Regions from separate parts of the Streptomyces araujoniae genome, predicted to be linked through region 1. Evidence: predicted binding sites of a transcription regulator. Region 1 holds the regulator's gene; the other holds the start of a gene.
The links. Region 1 encodes HspR, which represses chaperone genes until heat shock. Its sites were predicted from a motif close to TTGAGNNNNNNNNNCTCAA; they were not measured.
Positions count from the first base shown of each region.

Region 2: a site for HspR is predicted at 2,109-2,127, ahead of lon (endopeptidase La). Genes of this name have one in related genera too.

Region 1 is NZ_CP194070.1:3,623,613-3,628,024, reverse strand. It holds gene grpE (nucleotide exchange factor GrpE) at 1-210, shown strand, start outside; gene dnaJ (molecular chaperone DnaJ) at 307-1,497, shown strand; gene ACQ9ZG_RS15375 (heat shock protein transcriptional repressor HspR) at 1,499-1,954, shown strand; gene ACQ9ZG_RS15370 (helix-turn-helix transcriptional regulator) at 2,103-3,092, opposite strand; gene ACQ9ZG_RS15365 (hypothetical protein) at 3,265-4,110, opposite strand; gene ACQ9ZG_RS15360 (hypothetical protein) at 4,259-4,412, shown strand, end outside.
Region 2 is NZ_CP194070.1:5,456,036-5,460,447, reverse strand. It holds gene lon (endopeptidase La) at 1-2,086, opposite strand, end outside; gene ACQ9ZG_RS23675 (spermidine synthase family protein) at 2,378-3,094, shown strand; gene ACQ9ZG_RS23670 (response regulator transcription factor) at 3,341-4,078, shown strand; gene ACQ9ZG_RS23665 (HAMP domain-containing sensor histidine kinase) at 4,075-4,412, shown strand, end outside.

The sequences.
Region 1 (4,412 bases):
ACGATCCACGAGGCCCTGATGCACAGCTACGCGCCGGATGTCACCGAGACGACCTGCGTGGCGATCCTCCAGCCGGGGTATCGCATCGGCGAGCGCACGATCCGCCCCGCGCGGGTGGCCGTCGCCGAGCCGCAGCCGGGCGCCACGCCCGCAGCGGCCAAGGAAGAGAAGACAGACGACGAGGAGAGCGGTGGCACCGAGGAGGCCTGACGGAAACCCGTCCGGCCACCAGGGTGCACACCGACCGGTCAGGCGGCCGGCCCACGGGCCGGCCGCTCGGCCGATCGTCCGGAAGGAGGGACGTCGATGAGCACGAAGGACTTCGTCGAGAAGGACTACTACAAGGTCCTCGGCGTTCCCAAGGACGCCACCGACGCCGAGATCAAGAAGGCGTACCGCAAGCTCGCCCGCGAGTTCCACCCCGACGCCAACAAGGGTGACGCCAAGGCGGAGGAGCGGTTCAAGGAGATCTCCGAGGCGAACGACGTCCTCGGCGACTCCAAGCGGCGCAAGGAGTACGACGAGGCGCGCGCCCTCTTCGGCAACGGTGGCTTCCGCGCCGGACCCGGCGGCGCGGGCGGCAACTTCAACTTCGACCTGGGCGACCTCTTCGGCGGTGGCGGCCCGGGCGGACAGGGCGGTGCCGGCGGCGGGTTCGGCGGTGGCGGGGGCGGTCTCGGCGACGTCTTCGGCGGGCTGTTCAACCGGGGCGGCGCGGGCACCCGCGTCCAGCCGCGGCGCGGCCAGGACATCGAGTCCGAGGTGACGCTCAGCTTCAGCGAGGCGGTCGACGGGGCCACGGTCCCGCTGCGGATGTCCAGCCAGGCGCCCTGCAAGGCGTGTTCCGGCACCGGCGACAAGAACGGCACCCCCCGGGTCTGCCCGACCTGCGTCGGCACCGGCCAGGTCTCGCGCGGCAGCGGCGGCGGCTTCTCGCTCACCGACCCGTGCGTGGACTGCAAGGGCCGGGGCCTGATCGCCCAGGACCCGTGCGACGTCTGCCACGGCAGCGGCCGGGCCAAGTCGGCCCGCACCATGCAGGTCAGGATCCCGGCGGGCGTCTCCGACGGCCAGCGGATCCGGCTGCGCGGCAAGGGCGGACCGGGCGAGCGCGGCGGACCGGCCGGCGATCTGTACGTGGTCGTCCACGTCGGGGCCCACCCCGTCTTCGGCCGCAAGGGCGACAACCTCACGGTCACCGTGCCCGTCACCTATCCCGAGGCGACGCTCGGCGGCGAGGTGAAGGTCCCCACCCTCGGCGGCCCCCCGGTCACCCTGAAGCTGCCCGCCGGCACCCCGAACGGGCGTACGATGCGCGCCCGGGGCAAGGGCGCGGTCCGCAAGGACGGCACCCGCGGGGACCTGCTGGTCACCGTGGAGGTGGCGGTCCCCACGGACCTCGGCCCGGAGGCCCGGGACGCACTGGAGGCCTACCGCAAGGCGACCGCGGACGAGGACCCGCGGGCGGAACTGTTCCAGGCCGCGAAGGGAGCTTGAGATGGACGGCCGTCGACGCAATCCGTACCAGCTGACCGATGAATCGCCGGTGTACGTGATCTCGGTCGCGGCCCAGCTCTCGGGTCTGCACCCGCAGACGCTGCGCCAGTACGACCGTCTCGGCCTGGTCTCCCCGGACCGTACGGCCGGCCGCGGCCGGCGCTACTCGGCCCGCGACATCGAGCTGCTGCGCACCGTGCAGCAGCTGTCGCAGGACGAGGGCATCAACCTGGCGGGCATCAAGCGCATCATCGAGCTGGAGAACCAGGTCGCCGCGCTCCAGCAGCGCGTCGCCGAGCTCTCGGCGGCGGTGGACGGCGCGGCGGTCGCCATGCAGCAGCGCGAGGCCCAGGTGCACGCCTCGTACCGCCGCGACCTCGTGCCGTACCAGGACGTGCAGCAGACGGGCGCGCTGGTGGTGTGGCGGCCGAAGCCGAAGCGGCCCGCGGGGGAGTAGTCGCCCCTGCCGTACGGCAGGGGCCGGCCCCTGCGGCAACGGCACCACGGAGACGGCCGCAGCCGCGTCTGCTTCTGCGAACAGCGGGGCCGGGAGAGCGTTTTCATCCGCTCTCCCGGCCCCGCTGCCGTACGCGCTTCCCGAGCCCTCACACGCGGCCGTGACCGGCCTCGGCGATGCCGGAGTGGACGAGCAGGGCGCCCAGATGGGTGCGGCTGGTGGCGCCGAGGGTCTGCATGAGCTTGGCGATGTGGGAGCGGCAGGTGCGGACGCTGATGCCCATCTTGCGGGCCACCACGTCGTCGACGTGGCCCTCGGCGAGCAGGCGGGCGATGGTGCCCTGGACGGCGGTGACCCGGGCGTCGGGCGGGGCCGCCTGGTGGTTCTCGGCCAGCGGCACGGCCTGGGCCCAGAGGACCTCGTACACCTGGACCAGATACGCCACGAGGGCGGGGTGGCCGATCCGGAGGGCGGTGCTGCGGTCGGCGCTGCCGGGGATGTAGGCGACCGACCGGTCGACGATGATCAGCCGCTCGACGGTCAGTTCGGTCGTACGCACCTGGAGGTGCTGGGCCGGGACCTGGGCCAGGTAGTCCCTGATGGAGCCGCTGTACCGGGCCGGGTGCTGGTAGATGTGGCGCATCCGGGCCCCGCGGCGGATGGCGGCGCGGGCGTTGGCCAGGCCCGCCCGGAGGCTGCCGGCCGGGCGGCCGCTGCCCGGCTGGGCCGTCAGGATCTCGTCCGTGGCGGTGGCGGTCGCCTCGTCGAGGGAGGCCTGGATGGCCGGGCCCCCCTCCAGCACGGTGATGGCGAGGTTGGGGTCGTCGTGGGCCACGGCGGTCAGGGGGAACAGGGACCGGCTCAGGGCGGTCGCGAGGCGCAGGCGTTCGTCGATCTCCCGGGAGACCGGCTGGAGGATGTGGGCCAGAGCGGCCGAGGGAGGCACGGGCCGCATCCACGCGTCGTCCCACGGGTCGGGGTGGAGCAGGGGCAGTTCGGTGAGGCAGGGAGCGTCGGTGAGTTCGGCGCGCGCTATCCGTCCGGTGCGCAGGGACCGCTCGTAGAGGCGGAGCGCCGCATCGCACAGTACGTCGTTCCGGTGCGGGCTATGTCCTAATCTGCCTTCACTGCTGCCCATTTGGGATCCCCCTGCTTTGTGCAGTGCAACAAGATGACGGTAGTGCCAGCGTAGTTGTGAGGGGAGTGTGGGGGTGTCGAGGAAGCCGGGAACTCCCTCGGCAGGGCCCGGGCGTCGGCTGCCTTCTCCCCCGTTGTGCGGTCGCGCCCGGGTTCGCACACGGGGGGCGCTGTCAGGAGTCCGAATCCAGGATTCCTGACAGCGCGATCAGATAGCCGAGCTGTGCCCGGCTGTTGCTGCCCAGGGTCGCGTTGAGCTTGGCGATGTGCGCCCGGCAGGTCCGTACGTTCATGCCCAGCCGGCGCGCTATGGAGTCGTCCACGTGCCCCTCCACCAGGAGTTGCGCGATGGACCTCTGCACGCCGCTGATGCCCGCGGGCGTGGGGTCGTACCGGATCTCCTCCAGGAGGGGCGTGGCGCGCTGCCAGAGCTGCTCGAAGACTCTGGTGAGGTAGGAGATGAGCCCCGGGTGGCGCAGTTCCAGAGCCGCGGTCCGGTCGTCCTTCGCGGGGATGAAGGCGACGGTCTGGTCGAAGATGAGCATGCGCTCGACCAGTTCCTCGAGCGTGCGGATCTCGACGCCGCTGGCCAGGCGCTCGGCGTAGGCGAACGTTCCCTGGTGGTGGCGGACGGTGTGCTGGTAGAGGGTGCGGATGCTGACGCCGCGGTCCACCACGGCCTTGCCCCGTTCGAGGCCTTTGCTGAGGATGTCCTCGCTCCGGCCGCCGCCGGGCTGCACGGTCAGGACTTCGGTGCGGCACTCCGCGGTGGCCACGTCGATGGCCGCGTTGATGCGGGTGCTGCCCTCCAGCACGGTGATGGCGTGCGTCGTCGGCGGGTCCTGGGCGCTGATGTCCATGAAGGGCTCGAAGGAGTCGACGAGCTCCACGGAATGTCGCCTTCGCTCCTGTATCTCCCGCTCGATGGGGTGGAGCCGCTGGGCGAGTGCGGCGGAAGGCGAAACCGGGCGCAGCCAGCCGGCGTCGTCGGGGTCGGGGTGGAGCAGGGCGAAGTCCATCAGGCAAGGGGCCGGGTCGGCATCCGCGCGGGGGATCCGTCCGGATCGCAACGCGTTGGCGTAGACGCGCTGTCCCGCATCGCATAGTTCGGTGATGCCGTGAGGATGTGCCGCTTTTGACTTGCTTGTTGCCATATGTCCACCCCCCATGTTCCTGAACCTGCAGGAACATGATGCACCGAGCCGGTGGTGTTCGCGTATGCGGATGAGACATCGTCTTGGTGCGGGGGAGATGAATCCATCCAGTGAGGACGAAGCCGAAATGTATAAGCGAATGCTTCGCTCGGTGCTTGCCACGGTGT
Region 2 (4,412 bases), 1.8 Mb from region 1:
CCTTGGGGACCGCGCCCGCCGGGAAGTGGACGTGCACGCCCCGGTCCTTGAGGTCACCGACCGGAAGCTCCAGCTCCGCGCCGTGCGAGCGGAGGAAGCTCAGCGCGATCTGGGCGGACTCCTTCATGACGTCCCCGAGCTGACCGGTCAGGGTCAGTCCGGAGGCCCCGGTCTCCGGGTCGGCGAGGGAGGCCTCGACGAAGAGGACGTCACCGCCCGCCCCGGTCACCGCGAGCCCGGTGGCCACGCCCGGCACGGCGGTGCGGCGCTCGGCCGGGTCCTGGGCGGACTCGGGCACGTGGTGCGGGCGCCCGATCAGACCGCGCAGATCCGCGTCGGTCACCGTGAACGGCAGCTCGCGGTCGCCCAGTTCGTGCTGGGCCGCGACTTTGCGCAGCAGCCGGGCCACAGCCCGCTCCAGGTTCCGTACGCCCGCCTCGCGGGTGTACTCCCCGGCCAGCTTGCGCAGCGCGGACTCCTCCAGGGTGACCTCGTCCTTCGCCAGGCCGGACCGCTCCAGCTGGCGCGGGAGGAGGTGGTCCCGGGCGATGACGACCTTCTCGTCCTCGGTGTAGCCGTCGAGGCGGACCAGTTCCATGCGGTCGAGCAGGGCCTCGGGGATGGCTTCGAGGACGTTGGCGGTGGCCAGGAAGACGACGTCGCTGAGGTCGAGTTCGACCTCCAGGTAGTGGTCGCGGAAGGTGTGGTTCTGGGCCGGGTCGAGGACTTCCAGGAGGGCGGCGGCGGGGTCGCCCCGGAAGTCGGAGCCGACCTTGTCGATCTCGTCGAGCAGGACGACCGGGTTCATCGAACCGGCCTCCTTGATCGCCCGCACGATCCGGCCGGGGAGCGCGCCCACGTACGTACGGCGGTGGCCGCGGATCTCCGCCTCGTCCCGGACACCGCCGAGCGCGACGCGGACGAACTTGCGGCCCATGGCGTGCGCGACGGACTCGCCGAGCGAGGTCTTGCCGACGCCGGGCGGCCCGACGAGGGCGAGCACGGCACCGCCGCGGCGGCCGCCGACGACGCCCAGCCCCCGGTCGGCGCGCCGCTTGCGCACCGCGAGGTACTCGGTGATGCGTTCCTTCACGTCAGCCAGGCCGGCGTGCTCGGCGTCCAGGATCTCCTGGGCGCCGCGGATGTCGTAGGCGTCCTCGGTCCGCTCGGTCCAGGGCAGTTCGAGGACGGTGTCCAGCCAGGTGCGGATCCAGGACCCTTCGGGCGACTGGTCGCTGGACCGCTCCAGCTTGTCGACCTCCTTGAGCGCGGCCGTGCGGACGTGCTCGGGCAGGTCGGCGGCCTCGACGCGGGCCCGGTAGTCGTCGGACTCGTCCTCCGGGTCGCCGTTGAGTTCGGAGAGCTCCTTGCGTACGGCGTCGAGCTGGCGGCGGAGCAGGAATTCACGCTGCTGCTTGTCGACGCCCTCCTGGACGTCCTTGGCGATGGACTCGGCCACATCCTGCTCGGCGAGGTGCTCGCCCAGCCACTGGATGGCGAGCTTCAGCCGCGCGACCGGGTCCACGGTCTCCAGGAGCTGGACCTTCTGCGCGGTGGAGAGGAACGGGGAGTATCCGGAGTTGTCGGCGAGGGCGGAGATGCCGTCGATCTGCTGGACCCGGTCCACGACCTGCCAGGCACCGCGCTTCTTCAGCCAGCTGGTGGCGAGCGCCTTGTACTCCTTGGCCAGCTCGGCGACGGATCCGGGCAGCGGATCGGGCACGACGACGTCGATCACGGTCCCCTCGACCCAGAGCGCCCGCCCCGGACCGCTGGTCCCGGCCCCGATCCGGACCCGGTCACGAGCCCTGATGAGCGCGCCGGGGTCCCCGTCGCTCAGGCGTCCGACCTGCTCGACGGTGCCGAGGACACCGGTCCCCGTGTACGTCCCGTCGATCCGCGGGACGAGCAGCACCTCGGGCTTGCCGCCACCGGGACGGGCGGCGGCCTGCGCGGCCTCGACGGCGGCGCGCACCTCGGCGTCGGACAGGTCCAGCGGCACCACCATGCCGGGCAGGACGACCTCGTCGTCGAGCGGCAGCACGGGCAGGTCGATCGGTGTGAACGCCTTGGACTCGTTAGTCATGATCTCCCCTTCGGCAGGCAAGTTGAGCTATGTGGACTCAATGCTTGTGAGCCGCCGAATGTTCCCCTCGCGGTGTTCGCTGTCAGCGATCAGTGGATCGCGCCGTCGCCAGGGGCCTCTGTCCTCGGGAGCGCGTACCGGGGAACGGCTATTCCCCCGGGCCCCGAAGGCGCCGGGTCCTCCCGAAGACCCGACCCCTCCCGAACGCGGCCGGGCCCCCTGCAGGCTCCGGCCCCTCTCTTCGGGCAACAGCCCCGCGGCCCCGGCTGTCCCGCTCCTAAGATCGGCCCCATGGAGCCGCGTACCGACACCACCGACACCTTCGTCTGCGCCATGATTCCGCCCGCCCACGTCACCCTGGACCGCCGCGAAGGGCCCTTCGGCGAGGTGGTCCTGCGGGAGCGCGGGGAGCACTTCGAGATCATCGCCAACGGCTGCTTCCTGATGGACACCTCCGACGGGCGCTCCGAGCGGCTGCTGATCGACGCCGCCCTGGGCGCCCTGCCCGCCGGGCGGACCGGCCCCTCCGTACTGATCGGCGGGCTCGGGGTGGGCTTCTCGCTGGTGCGGGCGGCCGAGGAGGAGCGGTGGGGGCGGATCGCGGTCGTGGAGCGGGAGCGGGCGATCGTGGACTGGCACCGGCGGGGGCCGCTGGACCGGATCTCGGGGGCGGCGCTGGCCGACCCCCGGACCGAGGTGCTGCACACGGATCTGCTCGACCACCTCCGTACCACCACGGAGCGTTACGACGCGCTCTGCCTGGACATCGACAACGGGCCGGACTGGACCGTCACGGAGGACAACGGGAGCCTCTACTCCCCGACCGGGCTGGCCCGCTGTCTCGACCGGCTGACCTCGGGCGGAGTGCTCGCGGTCTGGTCCGCGCAACCGTCGGCGGAGTTCGAACAGGCGTTGCGGAATGCCGGGTTCACCAGGGTTAGGACCGAAGAAGTGGCGGTTGCCCGAGGTGTTCCGGACGTGGTCCATCTCGCATCGAAGGGTTCCTGAAGAGGCTGCGGAACCCCCTGGCGGTATGCGTGGTCCGGCGGTGAGGCGGGCATCGCACCACAAGGCCGACGATCCGCCGCCCCGCCGGGGCCGAACACATGCCCTCGGGACAACACCCTGCGTAGCCGGAAGCCCTCCGCTGCCTTTACGCTGCTGACCGGCACACAGGGATCACCCACGAAATCCACGAGCGAAGACCGTGCCTCGCGGGGGTTCGCCCCCACGAGAACGGGCAGGGGCGGGGCGATGGAACAGACACACACCACCCACAACGGCGTCGCGGCCACCCCGGGGGCCCAGCGCCGGGTGCTGGTGGTCGAGGACGACGCCACGATCGTCGACGCCATTGCCGCCCGGCTGCGGGCGGAGGGCTTTCTGGTGCAGACCGCACTGGACGGGCCCGCGGCCGTGGACGCCGCCGAGGCCTGGCAGCCCGATCTGATGGTGCTCGACATCATGCTCCCGGGCTTCGACGGCCTGGAGGTCTGCCGCCGGGTCCAGGCGCAGCGCCCGGTGCCGGTGCTGATGCTGACCGCGCGCGACGACGAGACCGACATGCTGGTCGGGCTCGGGGTCGGCGCCGACGACTACATGACCAAGCCGTTCTCCATGCGGGAGCTGGCCGCCCGGGTGCACGTCCTGCTCCGCCGGGTCGAGCGCGCCGCGCTGGCCGCCGTGACCCCGAGGAGCGGGATACTGCGCCTCGGCGAGCTGGAGATCGACCACGCGCAGCGCCGGGTCCGGGTGCGGGCCGAGGACGTCCACCTCACTCCGACCGAGTTCGACCTGCTGGTCTGCCTGGCCAACACCCCGCGCGCGGTGCTCTCCCGCGAGCAGCTGCTGGCCGAGGTCTGGGACTGGGCGGACGCCTCCGGGACCCGTACGGTCGACAGCCACATCAAGGCGCTGCGCCGGAAGATCGGCGCCGAGCGGATCCGTACGGTGCACGGCGTGGGGTACGCCCTGGAGACCCCGGCTCCATGACCCGGCCAGGGTCGGGGATGCGGCCCTTCTCCATCAAGGCCAAGCTGGGCACGCTCGTCGTGGTCTCGGTGTTCATCACGACGGGGCTGCTGATCGTGGCCCTGCGGACCCGGACCGAGTTCCAGTTCATCACCGTCTTCTCGGTGATCGCGACGCTGCTGATCACCCAGTTCGTGGCGCACGGGCTGACCGCGCCGCTGGACGAGATGCGGGCGGTGGCCCGGTCCATCTCGCACGGCGACTACACGCGCCGGGTGAGCGGGGCAGGGCGGCGGGACGAGCTGGGCGACCTGGCCCAGACGATCAACCGCATGGCGGACGACCTGGAGGCGGA